Geminicoccus roseus DSM 18922: one gene and its partner. The protein of the gene in region 1 binds, or shares a complex with, the protein of each later gene. Links are inferred from orthologs where the notes say so. Each region holds a gene or a part of one and is shown on either strand. Other genes may lie near its edges. The genes, in order: dnaG and GEMRO_RS0119195.

What was found.
Region 2: the proteins of dnaG (region 1) and GEMRO_RS0119195 are in contact, whole or in part, in a crystal structure (PDB 2R6A), measured with the Geobacillus stearothermophilus proteins. The link is inferred for Geminicoccus roseus DSM 18922 from one-to-one orthologs. Residues at the interface, in WP_049624496.1 of Geobacillus stearothermophilus: Lys456, Leu457, Leu458, Pro459, Ala460, Asn463, Ala464, Leu467, Leu535, Leu536, Ile537, Ala538, Gln544, Glu545, Asp548, Tyr549, His552; in WP_033016901.1 of Geobacillus stearothermophilus: Ser13, Glu15, Ala16, Gln18, Glu91, Leu92, Asp94, Ala95, Val96, Pro97, Thr98, Ala99, Ala100, Asn101, Tyr104, Tyr105, Ile108.

The regions. Positions count from the first base shown.
Region 1 is NZ_KE386572.1:2,140,493-2,149,635, reverse strand. What follows is about bases 1-2,932. They hold dnaG (DNA primase), read right to left. Parts: upstream 2,369-2,932; coding sequence 632-2,368; downstream 1-631. Other genes in these bases: GEMRO_RS0111125 (GatB/YqeY domain-containing protein), read right to left, coding at 2,460-2,932; rpoD (RNA polymerase sigma factor RpoD), read right to left, coding at 1-495. Also shown: more of GEMRO_RS0111125, read right to left, coding at 2,933-2,987; carA (glutamine-hydrolyzing carbamoyl-phosphate synthase small subunit), read left to right, coding at 3,215-4,375; carB (carbamoyl-phosphate synthase large subunit), read left to right, coding at 4,428-7,715; transcription elongation factor GreA, read left to right, coding at 7,744-8,217; GEMRO_RS29070 (mitochondrial fission ELM1 family protein), read left to right, coding at 8,233-9,143. UniProt on the Escherichia coli protein: RNA polymerase that catalyzes the synthesis of short RNA molecules used as primers for DNA polymerase during DNA replication.
Region 2 is NZ_KE386572.1:3,854,833-3,863,916, forward strand. Bases 2,671-5,543 are described here. They hold GEMRO_RS0119195 (replicative DNA helicase), read left to right. Parts: upstream 2,671-3,292; coding sequence 3,293-4,795; downstream 4,796-5,543. Other genes in these bases: lepA (translation elongation factor 4), read left to right, coding at 2,671-3,186; alr (alanine racemase), read left to right, coding at 4,779-5,543. In the rest of the region: GEMRO_RS0119185 (LLM class flavin-dependent oxidoreductase), read left to right, coding at 100-1,272; more of lepA, read left to right, coding at 1,387-2,670; more of alr, read left to right, coding at 5,544-5,882; GEMRO_RS0119205 (MlaE family ABC transporter permease), read left to right, coding at 5,879-6,652; GEMRO_RS0119210 (ABC transporter ATP-binding protein), read left to right, coding at 6,649-7,422; DNA repair protein RadA, read left to right, coding at 7,457-8,863; GEMRO_RS0119220 (CvpA family protein), read left to right, coding at 8,860-9,084. UniProt on the Escherichia coli protein: The main replicative DNA helicase, it participates in initiation and elongation during chromosome replication. Travels ahead of the DNA replisome, separating dsDNA into templates for DNA synthesis.

The DNA of each region.
Region 1 (9,143 bases):
GCCAGCTTCGATGCGCTTGGCGATCTCGATCTCGCCCTCGCGGGACAGAAGCTCGATCGAGCCCATCTCGCGCAGGTACATCCGGACTGGGTCGTCGGTGCGGCCGAGCTCTTCCTGCTCCGGCTCGTCCGAATCTTCCTTGTCGGAATCCTCTTCCTTCTCGGCGGCCTGCTGGTCGCTGAGCTCGAGATTCTCCTCGCCCTCGCCCCGCGCCCGGGCATCGCCATCCTCGGCTTCCTCGCGCACGACCGAGACCCCGCGCGATTCCAGATAGGCGATCATCTCGTCCATCTGTTCCGGGGTGGCACTGGCGGGCAGACCGTTGTTCAGCTGGTCGTAGGAGATCGAGCCCTTCTCGCGCGCGGTCTGGACCAGCTTGCGCAGGGCCGGATTGGCCTGGAGCAGCTGCTCCACGCCGGTCCGGACGATCGTCTTGGCCGCTGCCTTGGACTTGCTCGACGACGTCGCCACCTTGAGGGGTTGGCTCTTCGCCATGCGGAAAACCTCCTGTCGCGGCCGGTGCAAGCCGCTAACGCCGGAATTGCCGAAGCCGCGCGGTGCCCTCACCGCGCGGTGAATTTCTCACTGTTGCCGATTGGACACGAAGGACGCTGGTGGAGCGCGCGAGTCGTCAATCCCCGACGTCGCCGTCGGAATTCACCGATCCCGCGAAGGCTGCACGCGCACGCGCACGCAGCGCTCTCTTCCCGCGAAGCCTGGCCCACTGTTCGAGGACCAGTTCGTCCGACGTCGCCTGGCGCTGGTTGTTACCAGATGACCGATCACCAAGGATCCGGTCGACGAGTTCGCCCAAGCCTGAACTGGCCAGATGGTGGTGCAGGGCGCTGCCGTCAAGCTCTGCACCGGCATCTTCCTCCAAAGAGAGCGCATACCACTCCAGCATGTGGCTGACGAGCCGCCGGTGGTCGGGAATCTTCCACCCGAAGTCGGCGATGTCCTCCTCCAGGGAGCGCAAGAGGCGCGGCTCGCCGATCACCGGCGCCAGCAGCGCCCGCTCCAGCCGCTCGCGCTCGTCGAACGGGCGCAGGCTGCTGCCGGCGACCTGGGCGATCATGGGCTGGCGGCGCGCCTGGGGGGCGCGGAACGGCATCAGGATGTCGAGGCGGCGCCGGAACTCGGTCACGTACTGCCGCTGCAGCTCGGGATCGCCGATCCGGCGCAGCCGCTCGACCGAATCGCGGCGCAGGGCCGCCCGTCGCTCCGGCGTGTCGATCGGCCTTCCCTCAATGGCGATCGACCAGAGGAAGTCGACCAGCGCCACCGCCCCCTCGACCACCCGGTGGACCGCCTGGGCGCCCTCGCTGCGCAGCAGGTCGTCCGGGTCCTTGCCGGGCGGCAGGAACGCCACCCGCAGGGAGCGCTCCGGCGCCAGGAACGGCAAAGCCCGCTCGGCGGCCCGGTCGGCCGCCCGGCGGCCGGCCTCGTCGCCGTCGAAGCACAGGACCGGCTCGGCCGAGAGCTTCCAGAGCCGCTGCAGCTGGCGCTCGCCCAGGGCGGTGCCGAGCGGCGCCACCGCGAACGGCAGGCCCGCCTCGTGCATGGCGATCACGTCGACATAGCCCTCGACCACCACGACCCGCCGGGCGGCCCTGGCCGGGGCCAGCGCCAGGTCGAGGCCGTAGAGCTGCTCGCCCTTGTGGAAGAGCGGCGTTTCCGCGGTGTTCAGGTATTTGGGCTTGGCGTCGCCGAACGCCCGGCCGCCAAACCCCACCACCCGGCCCCGCTCGTCGCGGATCGGGAACATCAGGCGGTTGCGGAACCGGTCGAAGGGTGCCCGGCCGGTTTCCTGGTCGATCAGGACCAGGCCGGCCTCGGCCAGCTTCTGCACCGACAGGCCCCGCGCCGAGAGCGCCTCGACCAGGGCATGGCCGCCGCCAGGGGCAAAGCCCAGGCCGAACGCCTGGATCTTGTCGGGGCGCAGGTCGCGGCGCTCCAGATAGGCCCGCGCCTCCCGGCCCGCGGCCCCGGCGAGCTGGACCGCGAACCACTCGGCCGCGGCGGCGTTGACCGCGTAGAGGTCCTGGTCGACCCGGGGCGCGGCCGGCCCCTCGCGCCTGGGTGCGAGGATGCCGGTCAGCTCCTCCAGGCGCTCCAGGGCGTCGCCGAACTCCAGGTTCTCGGCCCGCATGATGAAGTCGATGGCGTTGCCGTGGGCACCGCAGCCAAAGCAGTGGAAGAAGCCCTTGTCCTCCACCACGGCGAAGGACGGGCTCTTTTCCTTGTGGAACGGGCAGAGCCCCTGCCACTCGCGCCCCTTGCGGACCATGCGGACATGGCGGGCGACGATCTCGACCAGCGGCAGCCGCGCCTTGAACTCGTCCAGGTTCGGCCGTGGCCCGCTGCTCACCGGTCCCTCCGCAAGATGGTGGCCTGAAGGATGATAGCCCGCCTGAAGGATGTTGGCCCGCCCGAAGGACGATGGCCCGAATGTCGCCGGGTCAGTGCAGCCGCTGCTGCAGGATGAGCTTCGCGCGGCTGAAATCCATCCGTCCCGCGAACTCGGCCTTCAGCTCGGCCAGCACCCGGCCCAGGTCCTTGACCTTCTGCGCGCCGGTGCGCGCCAGCGCGGCGTCCACCGCCTGGGCGGTGTCTTCCTCGCTCATCGCGGGCGTGAGGAAGCGGGAGATGATCTCGATCTCCTCCTCTTCCTGCCGGGCCAGCTCCAGCTGGCCCTGCTCCTCGTAGCGGCCGATCTGCTCGCGCCGCTGCGCGATCATCGCCGCCATCATCTGCTCGAGATCGCAATCCTCGATCTCGTCGCTCCGGCCGGATTCCTTGTCACAGAACCGTCGCTCGTTCAGTGCACATCGGACGAGACGCAGCGTGCGGATCGCACGCTCGTCGTTGAGGGTGGAGGCCTCCTTGAGAGCGGCCGCCAGTTTTTCACGTAACACCAACCCACCTCCGGTGGACGCATGGGTAGCTCGTCGCGGACGAACGGTCCGAACGGCCCTGCGAGCCGCCAAGCGAGCGGCAGGTATCCTCCCGCCTGAAACGATTCAAGTGGCATCCGTTCCTGTATTTCAGGACATCTTACGTTCATCGTTTATCTGCATGATGTGTAGAACCACTCTGCCTTGACCGGCAAGAGCCAGGATGGCAGAAGCGGCGGGGTCGTGACGCATGTCACGGCCGCCGTTCCGCACGCCCGCAGCTCAAAGCCGGTTCGTGCCTCATTCCCGGAAGGCGCGCCATGACCAACCCAGGCTCCAAGCCTACCGCCGCCCTGGCGCTCGCCGACGGCACCGTGTTCCTCGGCCGAGGCCATGGTGCAGCCGGCATCCGCACCGCCGAGATCGTGTTCAACACCGCGATCACCGGCTACCAGGAGATTCTGACCGATCCGTCCTATGCCGGGCAGATCGTGACCTTCACGTTTCCGCATATCGGCAATGTCGGAGTGAATGGCGAGGACACCGAGGCTGGCACGCCCTATGCGGCCGGCGCCGTGTTCCGCGCCTTCCCGACCGCCCCCTCCAACTGGCGCGCCGAGCGTTCGCTGGAGCAGTGGCTGGCCGATCACGGGATCGGCGCGATCTCGGGCATCGACACCCGCCGGCTGACCCGGCACCTGCGCGACCGCGGCGCGCAGAACGCCGCCCTGCAGGTCGCCCCCGACGGGGCCCTCGACCTCGACGCCCTCAAGAAGGCCGCCGCCGGCGCGCCCTCGATGGTCGGCCAGGATCTCGCCACCGGCGTCTCCGCCACCCAGCGCTATGGCTGGCAGCAGGCCGGCTGGTCGATCCCGGGCGGCTACACGGTGGGCAGCGGCGACGGCCCGCACGTCGTGGTGGTCGACTACGGCATCAAGAGCAACATCCTGCGCTCGCTGGCCGAGCAGGGCTGCCGGATCACGGTGGTCCCGGCCACCACCACCGCCGAAGAGATCCGGGCGCTGGACCCGGACGGGGTGCTGTTCGGCAACGGCCCAGGCGATCCCGCCGCCACCGGCGCCCATGCGGTGCCGGTGATCAAGGACGTGGTCGATGCGGACCTGCCGGTGTTCGGCATCTGCCTTGGCCACCAGCTGCTGGGCCTGGCGCTGGGCGCCAAGACCACCAAGATGCGCTTTGGCCACCACGGCGCGAACCACCCGGTGAAGGACTTCACCACTGGGCGGGTCGAGATCACCTCCCAGAACCACGGCTTCGCCATCGACGAGACCGGCCTGCCCGCCAGCATCCAGGTCACCCACCGCTCGCTGTTCGACGGCACGATCCAGGGCATCGCGCTGGAAGGCCGGCCGGTGTTCTCGGTCCAGTACCATCCGGAAGCGTCGCCCGGTCCGGCCGACAGCAGCTACCTGTTCCAGCGTTTCGTGGAGGCTGTGCGCGCCCGCCGCGCCTCCGCCTGACCCGAGCCCAACTCCGCCCTGCCCTGAACGTCCGATCGGCCGAGCCAGAACCATGCCCAAACGTACCGACATCAAGTCGATCCTGGTGATCGGCGCCGGCCCGATCGTGATCGGGCAGGCCTGCGAGTTCGACTATTCCGGCACCCAGGCCTGCAAGGCGCTGCGCGGCGAGGGCTATCGGATCGTCCTGGTCAATTCGAACCCGGCGACGATCATGACCGACCCGGAGACGGCCGACGCCACCTATATCGAGCCGATCACCCCGGACTTCGTCGCCAAGATCATCGAGAAGGAGCGCCCGGACGCGCTGCTGCCGACCATGGGCGGGCAGACGGCGCTGAACACCGCCAAGGCGCTGGCCGAGAGCGGCGTCCTGGACAAGTTCGGGGTCGAGCTGATCGGCGCCAAGCTGCCGGCCATCGACAAGGCCGAGGACCGGGCGCAGTTCCGCGAGGCGATGATCAAGATCGGCCTCGACATGCCGAAATCGGTGGTCGTGCGCTCGATGGAGCAGGCGCGGGAAGCGCTGGAGCTGACCGGCCTGCCGGCGATCATCCGCCCCTCCTTCACGCTGGGCGGCACCGGCGGCGGCATCGCCTACAACCGGGAAGAGTTCGAGCGGATCGTCACCTCCGGCCTGGACGCCTCGCCGATCACCGAGGTGCTGGTCGAGGAATCGGTGCTGGGCTGGAAGGAGTACGAGATGGAGGTGGTCCGCGACAAGGCGGACAACTGCATCATCATCTGCTCCATCGAGAACGTCGATCCGATGGGCGTGCATACCGGCGACAGCATCACCGTCGCCCCGGCGCTCACGCTGACCGACAAGGAATACCAGCGGATGCGCTCGGCCTCGATCGCCGTGCTGCGCGAGGTGGGCGTCGATACCGGCGGCTCCAACGTGCAGTTCGCGATCGATCCCGCCAGCGGCCGCATGGTCGTGATCGAGATGAACCCGCGGGTGTCGCGCTCCTCCGCCCTGGCCTCCAAGGCGACCGGCTTCCCGATCGCCAAGGTCGCGGCCCTCCTGGCGGTGGGCTACACGCTGGACGAGGTGCAGAACGACATCACCCGGGTGACGCCGGCCAGCTTCGAGCCGTCGATCGACTACGTGGTCACCAAGATCCCGCGCTTCACCTTCGAGAAGTTCCCCGAAACCGAGCCGTTGCTTTCCACCGCGATGAAGTCGGTGGGCGAGGTGATGGCGATCGGGCGGACCTTCCAGGAAAGCCTGCAGAAGGCGCTGCGCGGCCTGGAGACCGGCCTGTCCGGCCTGGACGAGATCGAGCTGCCCGCCGACGTCCCGCCGCATGACGCGCTGGTGGAGATGCTGGGCCAGCCGACCCCGGACCGGTTCCGGGTGGCGGCGCAGGCGCTGCGCGAGGGCATGAGCGTCGAGGAGATCCACAAGATCACCCGGTTCGACCCCTGGTTCCTGCGCCAGATCGAGGAGATCGTCCACACCGAGGCGGCGCTCGCGGCGGACGGCCTGCCTGGCACGCGGGACGAGCTGCACCGGCTCAAGGCCATGGGCTTTTCCGACAAGCGCCTGGCCAGGCTGGTCGGCAGCAGCGAGGACGCGGTCCGCGCCCAGCGCCATGCCCTCAAGGTGCACCCGGTCTACAAGCGGATCGACACCTGCGCCGCCGAGTTCGAATCGCAGACGCCCTACATGTACTCGACCTACGAGACGCCGGCGTTCGGCGAGGACGAGGCCGAGGACGAGAGCCGGCCTTCCGACCGCACCAAGGTCATCATCCTGGGCGGCGGGCCAAACCGGATCGGCCAGGGCATCGAGTTCGACTATTGCTGCGTGCATGCCGCGTTCGGGCTGAAGGACGCCGGCTTCGAGACGGTGATGGTCAACTGCAACCCGGAGACGGTGTCCACCGACCCGGACACGTCCGACCGCCTTTATTTCGAGCCGCTGACCGCCGAGGACGTCCTGGAGATCTGCGCCAAGGAGGCCAGCAACGGCACGCTGCTCGGCTGCATCGTCCAGCTGGGCGGGCAGACCCCGCTCAAGCTCAGCCACCACCTGGAGAAGGCCGGGATCCCGATCCTGGGCACCCCGGTCGATTCGATCGACCTCGCCGAGGACCGCGAGCGCTTCCAGGGCCTTCTCCACCGGCTGGGGCTGAAGCAGCCGGAGAGCGCGGTTGCCAACGGCGCCGACGAGGCGGTGAGCAAGGCCAACGAGCTGGGCTACCCGGTGATGCTGCGGCCGTCCTACGTGCTGGGCGGCCGGGCGATGCGGATCGTCCATGACGAGACCGACGCCAAGGCCTTCGCCAAGGAAGCGGCGGCGGTGTCCGAGCAGGGGGCGGTGCTGATCGACCGCTATCTGTCGGACGCGATCGAGGTCGATGTCGACGTGATCGCCGACGGCACCGACAGCGTGGTCGCCGGGGTGATGGAACATATCGAGGAGGCCGGCGTCCATTCGGGCGACAGCGCCTGCTCGCTGCCGCCCTACTCCCTGCCCAAGCACGTGATCGCCGAGATCGAGCGGCAGTCCAAGGCGCTGGCCAAGGCGCTGAACGTGCGCGGCCTGATGAACGTGCAGTTCGCGGTCAAGGGCGAGGTCGTCTACATCCTGGAGGTGAACCCGCGCGCCTCGCGGACCGTGCCGTTCGTGGCCAAGGCGATCGGCCGGCAGCTCGCCAAGATGGCGGCGCGGATCATGGCGGGCGAGCCCCTGTCCAGCTTCGACCTGGACCTGCGCGCGCTCGACCATGTCGCGGTCAAGGAGGCCGTGTTCCCGTTCGCCCGCTTCCCGGGCGTCGACCTGATCCTGGGGCCGGAAATGAAGTCGACCGGCGAGGTGATGGGCCTGGACCGCGACTTCGGCACCGCCTTCCTCAAGGGCCAGATCGGCTCCGGCCAGGCGCTGCCGAAGAGCGGCACGGTGTTCTTGTCGGTGCGCGACCAGGACAAGCCCGCCGCGGTCGAGATGGGCCGGCGGATGGTCGAGCTCGGCTACGGCATCGTCGCGACCACCGGCACGGCGGCGGTGCTGCGCGGGGCCAGCGTGCCGGTCGAGGAGATCAACAAGGTCCATGAGGGCCGGCCGCACGTGGTGGACCGGATCAAGGACAAGGGCGTCGTGCTGGTGATCAACACCACCGACGGGCGCCAGGCGATCAAGGACAGCTACTCCTTGCGGCGCGAGGCCCTGATGAACCGGGTGCCGTACACGACGACGCTCGCCGGCGCCAAGGCGGTGGTCCAGGCCCTGGGGGCGCTGGCCAGCGGCGATCTTGCGGTGGTACCGTTGCAAGCCTATTTTCAGCTATCCCGAGCCGACGATTTGGTGTCCCCAGGCGCGCGTGGAGCGTGATTCCTGCTTCTCGAGAGTTGACTGAATGCTGAACAAGATCCCGATGACTCCCATGGGTCACACGCGGCTGGAGGCAGAGCTCAAGCGCCTGAAAACCGTCGAGCGACCGGCGGTGATCCGGGCGATCGCCGAGGCGCGCGAGCACGGCGATCTGTCCGAGAACGCGGAATATCACGCGGCACGGGAACGGCAGGGCTTCATCGAGGGCCGGGTCATGGAGCTGGAGGACAAGCTCTCCCGCGCCGAAGTGATCGACATCGCCACCCAGTCGGGCAGCAAGGTGATGTTCGGCGCCACGGTGAAGCTGGTCGACGAGGAGACCGACGAGAAGACCTCCTACCAGATCGTCGGCCCCGACGAGGCCGAGATCCAGCAGGGCCTGCTCTCGATCGCCTCGCCGCTCGCCCAGGCGCTGCTCGGCAAGGAAAGCGGCGAGACGGTCGAAGTCTCGACCCCGCGCGGCACCCGCTATTTCGAGATCCTCGAAGTCCGGTTCGGCTAAAAAGGAGCGTTCCCTGTGTCGTCTGTCTCGCCGGTCGTCTGGGGATTGCTGGACGACCGGCCGGGCCATGCCACGCAGGTGCAAGGCATCGGCGACGCGCTGCCCTGGCCCATGGTCGAGAAACACATGGGCTTTGGCTGGCTGTCGCGCTTCGACGTGCGGATCCTGGGGGCGAGCGTCGTCGGGCTGAACCGCAAGGCGAGGTCGGCCCTGGAGCCGCCCTGGCCGGACCTCCTGATCACCTGCGGCCGGCGCTGCCTGCCGGTGGCGCGCTGGATCAAGAAGCAGGCCGGCGGCCGGACCCGGATCGTCCACGTGATGCGGCCGGCGGTCTCCACCGACATCGACCTGCTGGTCCTGCCGCATCACGACCGCAAGCTCACCCACGAGGAGGTGGAGGTGGTCCGGGTCACCGGCGCCCCGCACCGGGTGAGCGCGCGCCGCCTGAACGAGGCGCGCGAGCGCATGGCCCAGCGCTTCGCCCACCTGCCCCGGCCGCGGCTGGCGGTGCTGGCGGGCGGGCCTGCCCGCCACGTGCAGTACCGGCGCGACTGGGCGCGCGACCTGGGGCTGCGGGCGATGGCGCTGGCCCAGAGCATGGGCGGCTCGCTGATGGTCACCACCAGCCGGCGGACCGGCGAGACTTCCGCCGCCGAGCTGGAGGCGACCCTGAAGCTGCCGCATGTGAGCTGGAAGCCTGGCGATCCCGGCGAGAATCCCTATCTGGGGATGCTGGCCCTGGCGGATGCGATCGTGGTGGGCGTGGATTCGGTGTCGATGATGAGCGAGGCCTGCGCCACCGGCAAGCCGGTCTACGTCTATGGCGGCGACAAGCTGGTCGGCCACAAGCTCAAGATGCTGGTGGCAAGGCTGTTCAAGGAAGGGCGCATTGTCGCCTTGGGCGATCCGTTCGACCACACGCCGCC
Region 2 (9,084 bases), 1.7 Mb from region 1 along the record:
CATGGCCGAAACCGCTTGCCGCCCGGAGCCATGGGCGTTTGGATGCCGCCCGCGCTCATAGGGCGCCAATCATGGTTTCGTCAGGGAAGCATCCAGAACATGAACGACAGGCTCCGTTTCGGCGTCTTCATGGCGCCGTTCCACGCCGCCGGCGTCAATCCTACGCTGGCACTGCAGCGCGACCTGCAACTGGTCGAGCACCTGGATGCCCTGGGCTATGACGAGGCGTGGTTCGGCGAGCATCATTCCGCCGGCAGCGAGATCATCGCCTCGCCGGAGATCTTCATCGCCGCCGCCGCCGAGCGGACCCGGCGGATCAAGCTCGGCACCGGCGTCGTCAGCCTGTCCTATCACAACCCGCTTTGGGTGGCCGAGCGCATCGTGATGCTGGATCACCTGACCCATGGCCGGGTGATGCTGGGGGTGGGGCCGGGAGCTCTGCCGACTGACGCCCAGATGATCGGCATCGACCAGGCCGACACCCGGCGGCTGCTCGAGGAGAGCCTGGACGTCATCATGCGCCTGCTCACCACCGAGGAGCCGGTGACCTTCAGGAACGAGCGCTGGGACCTGCGCGAGGCGCGCCTGCACCTGCGCCCCTATTCCAACCCGCTGTTCGATGTCGCGGTGGCGGCGGTGGCTTCGCCTTCCGGCCCGCGCCTGGCCGGCCGCTATGGCTGCGGCCTTCTGTCGATCGGTGCCACCATGGCGGCGGGCTATGACGCCCTGGCCCTCCACTGGGGCGTGATGGAGGAGTGCGCGGCGCGGGCCGGCACCACCGTCGACCGCTCCAAGTGGCGCCTGGTCGGCCTGGTCCATGCCGCGGAGACCACCGAGCAGGCCTACAAGGACGTCGAGTACGGCATCGAGCAGTGGTTCCACTACTTCCAGTCGGTGGCTGCCTTCCCGCAGATGGCGGTGCCCGGGCGCACCGTGCGCGAGATGATCGACCTCGTGAACGAGACCGGCCTGGGCGCGGTCGGCACGCCGGACATGGTGACCGGCCAGATCGAGCGGCTCTGGAAGCAGTCGAATGGCGGTTTCGGCGCCTATCTGATGCTGGCTCATGAATGGGCCAATCCGGTGGCCACCAAGCTCAGCTACGACCTGATCGCCCAGCACGTGATGCCGCGCTTCCAGGGCCAGGCGCACTCGACGCTGCAGGCCGCGGAGCGGGCAGGGGCGGTGCGCACCGAGCTGGCCGAGAAGCAGAGCCAGGCGGTGGATGCGATGCGGCAGAAATACGACGCGGAGCGTGCCGCCAGCCGCTGAACCGGCGAAATCGGGCCGGGCAGGACGTCTGCACGGCCCGATTTGGGGCGAGGGGCTTGGCTTGCGGCCGTTCCGCGTGCACATAGCGGCGGCCCCTCGTCTGCTCAGGCTTCCATGACCGACCTCGCCCGCATCCGCAACTTCGCCATCGTGGCTCACATCGACCACGGCAAGTCCACGCTCGCCGACCGCTTCATCGAGCTGTGCGGCGGGCTGCAGGCGCGCCAGATGACGAGCCAGGTGCTCGACAGCATGGACATCGAGCGCGAGCGCGGCATCACCATCAAGGCGCAGACCGTCCGCCTCGCCTACAAGGCGAAGGACGGCCTGGACTACGTCTTCAACCTCATCGACACGCCCGGCCATGTCGACTTCTCCTACGAGGTGTCGCGGTCGATGCGCGCCTGCGAGGGCGCCATCCTGCTGGTCGACGCCACCCAGGGGGTGGAAGCGCAGACGCTGGCCAACGCCTACCAGGCGATCGACGCCGACCTCGAACTGGTCCCGGTGCTCAACAAGGTCGACCTGCCGGCCTCCGAGCCCGACCGGGTCAAGGCGCAGATCGAGGACATCATCGGCCTTGACGCTTCCGAGGCGCTGATGATCTCGGCCAAGACCGGCCAGGGCGTGGGCGAGGTGCTGGAGGCGGTGGTCCGGCAGGTGCCGCCGCCGACCGGCGATGCCGAGGCGCCGCTGCGCGCGCTGGTCGTGGACAGCTGGTACGACGCTTATCTGGGCGTGGTGGTGCTGATCCGAATCCGCGAGGGCACCATCACCAAGGGCACCCGCATCCAGATGATGGGTACCCGCGCCGTACACCCGGTGGACCGGGTCGGCGTGTTCACGCCCAAGAAGGTCGAGGTCGCCTCGCTCGGGCCGGGCGAGGTCGGCTTCCTGACCGCCAGCATCAAGGAACTGGCGGACGCCCAGGTCGGCGACACCATCACCGAGGAGAAGCGGCCAGCAGCCGAGCCGCTGCCTGGCTTCCGGCCTTCCCAGCCGGTGGTCTGGTGCTCGATGTTCCCGACCGACACCGCCGAGTTCGGCAACCTGCGCGAGAGCCTGGCCAAGCTGCGCCTGAACGATTCCAGCTTCGCCTACGAGCCCGAGCAGTCCCTGGCGCTGGGGCCGGGCTTCCGCTGCGGCTTCCTGGGCCTGCTGCACCTGGAGATCGTCCAGGAGCGGCTGGACCGCGAGTTCGACCTCGACCTGATCGTCACCGCGCCCTCGGTCATCTACAAGGTCCACCTGACCGGCGGCGACGTGCACCAGATGCACAACCCGGCCGACTATCCGGAAGTGACCAAGATCGAGTTCATCGAGGAGCCCTGGATCAAGGCCACCATCTTGGTGCCGGACGAGTATCTGGGCGCGATCCTCGGCCTGTGCAGCGAGAAGCGCGGCCGTCAGGTGGAGCTGACCTATGTCGGCACCCGGGCGATGGTCGTCTACAACCTGCCGCTCGGCGAGGTGGTGTACGACTTCTACGACCGGCTGAAGTCGCTCAGCCGCGGCTATGCCAGCTTCGACTACCAGCTGGGTGACTACGAGGAGAGCGACCTCGTCAAGCTGTCGATCCTGATCAACGGCGATCCGGTCGACAGCCTGGCGCTGATCGTGCACCGCTCCGCTGCCGAGACCCGGGGCCGCGCCCTGTGCGAGCGGCTCAAGGAGCTGATCCCCAGGCAGAACATCCAGATCGCCATCCAGGCGGCGATCGGGGCGAAGGTGATCGCGCGCGAGACGATCAAGCCGTTCCGCAAGGACGTGATCGCCGGCTGCTACGGCGGTGACGTCACCCGCAAGCGCAAGCTGCTGGAGAAGCAGAAGGCCGGCAAGAAGCGCATGCGCTCCATTGGCAAGGTGGAGATCCCGCAGGCAGCCTTCCTGGCGGCGCTCAAGATGGAGGGCTGAGCCCTCCATCGCCAGCCATGCGCTGCGTTCAGGCCAGGGTTGCCTGATGCGGCTTTGTGGCCGTAGCGGCCTCGCACCTGTGGCCTGCCCCTGGTAGAGATCGCCCATGGCCGAGATCATGATCGCACCGCTGCCGCACGGGCAGGACAACGAGCCCGCGTTCCGCGTCCGCCCGCACAATCTGGAGGCGGAGCAGGCGGTTCTGGGCGGGATCCTCGTCGACAACGAGGCGTTCCACCGGGCCGCCGAGTTCCTGACCGCCGAGCATTTCTACGAGCCGGTCCATGCCCGGATCTGGGCGATGTGCGCCCAGCGGATCGAGCGCGGCCTGCTGGCCGACCCGGTGACCCTCAAGCTCCTGTTCGAGGACGACGAGGCGCTCAAGGGCATGGAGGGGGCCAAGTACCTCGCCAAGCTCGCGCGCGCCGCCGAGGCGGTGCTGGACGTCGGCCACTATGCCGAGCAGATCCACGACCTGGCGCTCAAGCGCGGCCTGATCGACGTCGGCACCGAGGTGGTCAACCGCGCCCACGACAAGTCGGAAACGGCGCCCGGGCGCGAGCAGATCGAGGAAGCCGAGCAGAAGCTGTTCCGCCTGGCCGAGGCGGGCGCCGCCGAAGGCGGTTTCCGGCCGTTCACCAACGTGATCACCGCCGCGGTCGACCTGGTCCAGGATGCCTTCAAGAAGGCCGGCCGGGTCACCGGCGTGCCGACCGGCCTGCAGGGGCTGGATGACAAGCTGGGCGGGCTGCAGCCATCCGACCTGCTGATCCTGGCCGGCCGTCCCTCCATGGGCAAGACCGCCCTGGCGGTCACCATCGCCGCCAATTCCGCGGCGACGTCGATGGACGACGAGGACGAGAACAAGCTCTACCCGGTCGGCGTGTTCTCGCTGGAGATGTCGGCCGAGCAGCTGGCGACCCGGCTTCTTTCCGCCGAATCCAGGATCCCGTCGGACGAGCTGCGCCGGGGCATGCTCGACGAGGATGCCTGGAAGCGCCTGGTGGTGGCCAGCCAGGAACTGGCCCGCCGCCCGCTCTATATCGACGACACGCCGGCGCTCAGCATCCAGGCAGTCCGCACCCGCGCCCGCCGCCTGAAGCGTCGCCACGGCCTGTCCGTGCTGGTGGTCGACTACCTGCAGCTTCTGCGCGGCAGCACGGCCTCGCAGGCCAATCGCGTCCAGGAGGTGAGCGAGATCACCCAGGGGCTGAAGGCGATCGCCAAGGAACTGAACATCCCGGTCCTGGCGCTCTCGCAGCTCTCCCGCGCCGTCGAGCAGCGCGAGGACAAGCGGCCGATGCTCTCGGACCTGCGCGAATCGGGATCGATCGAGCAGGATGCCGACGTGGTGATGTTCGTGTTCCGCGAGGAATATTACCTGTCCCGCTCCGAGCCGATGCAGCGGGAAGGCGAGGACCGCGACAAGTACAACGCCCGCTACGCCGAGTGGCACGAGCGGATGGAGAAGAGCGCCAACAAGGCCGACGTGATCGTCGCCAAGCACCGCCATGGCTCGATCGGCACGGTGACCCTGCAGTTCGACGCGCAGTACGGCCGGTTCCGCAACCCCGAGATGATCGACTACAGCGATGCGCCACCGTTCTGAGCCGGTCTTCACCAGCGACCGGCCCCTGCTCGAGGTGGATCTCGACGCGATCGTCGCCAACCGCCGGCTGCTGATGGACCTCGCTCCGTCGGCGGAAGTGGCGGGCGTGCTGAAGGCGGACGGCTACGGGCTGGGGGCCGTCCAGGTGGCGGGCGCGCTGGCGGCGGATGGCTGCCAGACCTTCTTCGTGGCCACCAGCGACGAGGCGCTGGCCTTACGCCAAAGCCAGCCGGACGCCCGGATCTTCCTGCTGGGCGGCCCTGGCTGGGGTGCCGAGCGCGAACTCGCCCAGGCCCGGATCCTGCCGGCGCTGAACGACCCGTCCCAGCTGGCGCGCTGGCGCGCAACCGCCGCTGACCTGGGACGCCGGCTGCCGGCGGCCATCCAGCTCGACACCGGCATGTGCCGGCTGGGGTTCGACGCGAAGGATCTGGGCGACCTGGACCTGGAAGGCATCGACCTCGTGCTGGTGCTGAGCCATCTGGGCGTGGCGGACGAGCCGGGCCATCCGCTGAACGAGACCCAGCACCAGGCCTTCCAGGCGATGCGCGCGCTGCTGCCGGCAGCCCCGGCCAGCTTGGCCGCGTCGTCGGGAATCCTTCTGGGCAAGCGCTTCCATTTCGACCTGGTCCGCCCGGGCATCGCGCTCTACGGCGCGCAGCCGGTGGCGGACAGGCCGGTCGCCCTGAAGCCGGTGGTCCGGCTGATGGTTAGGGTCATTCAGGTCCACGATGTTGAGGCGCCGGGCACCGTGGGCTACGGTGCCACGCATCAGGTCGCCAGGGGAACGCGCATCGCCACCCTGCCGATTGGTTACGCCGACGGCCTCCTGCGGGCCGCCGGCGGCAGGATCACCGTGAAAGTGGCGGGAATGGACGTGCCGGTCGTTGGCCGTATCTCGATGGATCTCGTCACGATCGACGTGACCGCGCTGGACGGCCAGGTGCGCCCCGGCACGCCGGTCGAGGTCCTGGCCGGTGCCGGGGCAGTCGACCGCTACGCCGCCGCGGCCGGGACGATTCCCTACGAGCTGCTGGTCAGGCTGGGGTCGCGCATCGAGCGCCGCTATGTTGGAGGTGGTGCTTGAATCCGTTGCGTCAGATCGGGGCGGCTGTTCTCGATCTCTGCCAGCATGTGGGTGCGCTCGTATCCTTTGCCCTCGTCTCCATCACCCGGGGATTGATCGGCCCCTGGTACCCGGCGCAGATCCTGCGCCAGATGGTGGATATCGGCTTCTACTCGCTGCCGGTGGTGGGGCTTACCGCGATCTTCACCGGCATGGTGCTGGCCCTGCAGTCGCACACCGGCTTCGCCCGGTTCGAGGCGGAATCGGCGGTGGCGACCATCGTCGTCGTCTCGCTCACCCGGGAGCTCGGGCCGGTGCTGGCCGGGCTGATGGTGGCTGGCCGGGTCGGCGCCGCCATGGCGGCCGAGCTCGGCACCATGCGGGTGACCGAGCAGATCGACGCGCTTACCACGCTCTCCACCGATCCCCAGCGCTACCTGATCTTCCCGCGCCTGCTGGCCGGCACCCTGATGCTGCCGCTGCTGGTGATGGTCGCCGACGTGATCGGCGTGTTCGGCGGCTTCCTGGTCGGGGTCAGCAAGCTGGGCTTCAGCCCCTACGCCTACATGGATCAGACCTGGCTCTACCTGGAAGCGCAGGACGTGCTGGTCGGCCTGGCCAAGGCCGCGGTGTTCGGCTTCATCGTCACGCTGATGGGCTGCTGGCACGGCTACCAGAGTCGCGGCGGCGCCCAGGGCGTCGGCCTCGCCACCACCCAGGCGGTGGTGACCGGCGCCATCCTGATCCTGGTCTTCGACTACATCATGACCGAGATCTTCTTCACCCGATGACCCAAGCACCCTCCAAGATCGCGGTTCGCGGCCTGTACAAGTCCTTCGGACCGAAGAAGGTGCTGCAGGGCGTCGACCTGGACGTCCCCGCCGGCAGTTCGGTGGTCGTCATCGGCGGCTCCGGCACCGGCAAATCGGTGCTCCTGAAATGCATCCTGGGCCTGATGTCCGCCGACTCCGGGTCGATCAAGGTCGACGGCACCGAGGTCGTCGGGGCCTCGGGGAAGGAACTGGCGGAGATCCGCCACAAGTTCGGGATGCTGTTCCAGGGCGGGGCGCTGTTCGACTCCCTGCCGGTCTGGCAGAACGTCAGCTTCGGGGTGCAGGCGCGCGAGAAGATCGGCAAGGCCGAGGCCAAGCGGATCGCCGTCGAAAACCTGGAGAAGGTCGGCCTGTCGCCCGACGTCGCCGACCTGATGCCGGCGGAACTGTCGGGCGGCATGCAGAAGCGGGTCGGCCTCGCCCGAGCCGTGGCGCTGAAGCCGGAAATCATCTTCTTCGACGAGCCGACCACCGGGCTCGACCCGATCATGGCCGACGTGATCAACGAACTGATCCGGACCATCACCCGCGCGATGGGCGCCACGGCCCTCTCGATCACCCACGACATGGCTTCGGTCCGCAAGATCGCGGACTATGTCGCCATGCTCTACCAGGGAAAGGTGATCTGGTTCGGGTCGGTCGACGATCTCGACCGGTCGGGCAACGAGCATGTCGACCAGTTCATCCATGGCCGCGCCGACGGGCCCATCGTGGTCGGCAAGCGCTGAGCATCGTCCGGCAGAGTCCGTCGGGAGGTTCGTGATGGCGCGCATCGAACGCCGCTTCGTGTGCCAGTCCTGCGGGGCGGTGACGGCGCGCTGGCATGGCCGCTGCGACGACTGCGGCGCCTGGGACAGCCTGGTCGAGGAGACCGTGCAGCCCAAGGGAACCGGCAGCGCCGCCGCGACCCGCGGTCGTGGCCGCCAGGTTGCCCTTGTCGGCCTGGATGGCGAGACGGCGCCACCGCCCCGGATCCTCTCCGGCATCGACGAACTCGACCGGGCGCTGGGCGGCGGGCTGGTGCCGGCATCTGCCCTCCTGATCGGCGGCGACCCCGGGATCGGCAAGTCCACCCTGGTGCTGCAGGCCGGGGCCAGGCTCGCGCAGGCCGGCAAGCGGGTCGTCTATGTCACCGGGGAGGAGTCGGTCGATCAGGTCCGCCTGCGAGCCGCGCGACTGGGGGTGACCCAGAGCAGCCTGGAACTGGCCGCCGAGAACGCGGTGGCCGATATCCTGACGACGCTGTCGGTCGGCCGGGCGCCCGACCTGCTGATCGTCGATTCCATCCAGACCATGTTCACCGCCGGTTTCGATCAGGCACCTGGCACCGTCACCCAGCTGCGCGCCTCCACCGACGCGCTGATCCGCTTCGCCAAGGCGCGGCACACGGCGGTGCTCCTGGTCGGTCACGTCACCAAGGACGGCCAGATCGCCGGGCCGCGCGTCCTGGAGCACATGGTCGACACCGTCCTCTACTTCGAGGGCGAGCGCGGCCATCAGTTCCGGATCCTGCGGGCGGTGAAGAACCGCTTCGGACCGGCCAACGAGATCGGCGTGTTCGAGATGCAGGAGAGCGGGCTGGTCCCGGTGGCGAACCCGTCCGCCCTGTTCCTGGCGGAGCGCGAGGAAGGGCTGGCCGGCTCGGCCGTCTATGCCGGGATCGAGGGCAGCCGTCCGGTCCTCCTGGAGGTCCAGGCCCTGGTCGGCAATGTCGCGCCCGGCAGTCCGCGGCGTGCCGTGGTCGGCTGGGACGGCAACCGGCTGGCGATGCTGCTGGCGGTTCTCGAGGCCCGGTGCGGGCTGGAGCTTTCCGGCCGGGACGTCTACCTGAACGTGGCGGGCGGGCTGCGGGTCGTCGAGCCGGCCGCCGACATGGCGGTGGCCGCCGCGCTGATCGGCTCGCTCCTGGACCGGCCAGCACCGGAGAAAGCCGTGTTCTTCGGCGAGGTCGGCCTGGGCGGCGAGGTGCGCAACGTGACGCAGAGCGAACTCCGGGTGCGCGAGGCGGCCAAGCTCGGCTTCACCCAGGTCATTGGCCCGGTTCCGGCCATGGCCAAGGGCGCTGGCGTCAGGACGGTGCCGGTGCGCCACGTGGGCGATCTGATGGCGATGTTCTCGCCGATGCCGGTGCGTGCGCGGACGGCGCGGGTCCGGAGCGGAGTCGAATGATGGACAGCCTCCCCGAACTGACCGCCCTCGATCTGGCGGTGATCGCGACCGTGCTGATCTCCGCCATCCTGGCCCTGGCCCGGGGCTTCATGCGCGAGCTGATGACCCTGCTGACCTGGGGCGGTGCCGTCCTTACCGCGTTCTGGCTGTGGACCCCGGTCCGGCCGATCATCGCGGATGCGGTCGCGCAGAGCCTGGTGGTCGACGCCATCACCCTGGTC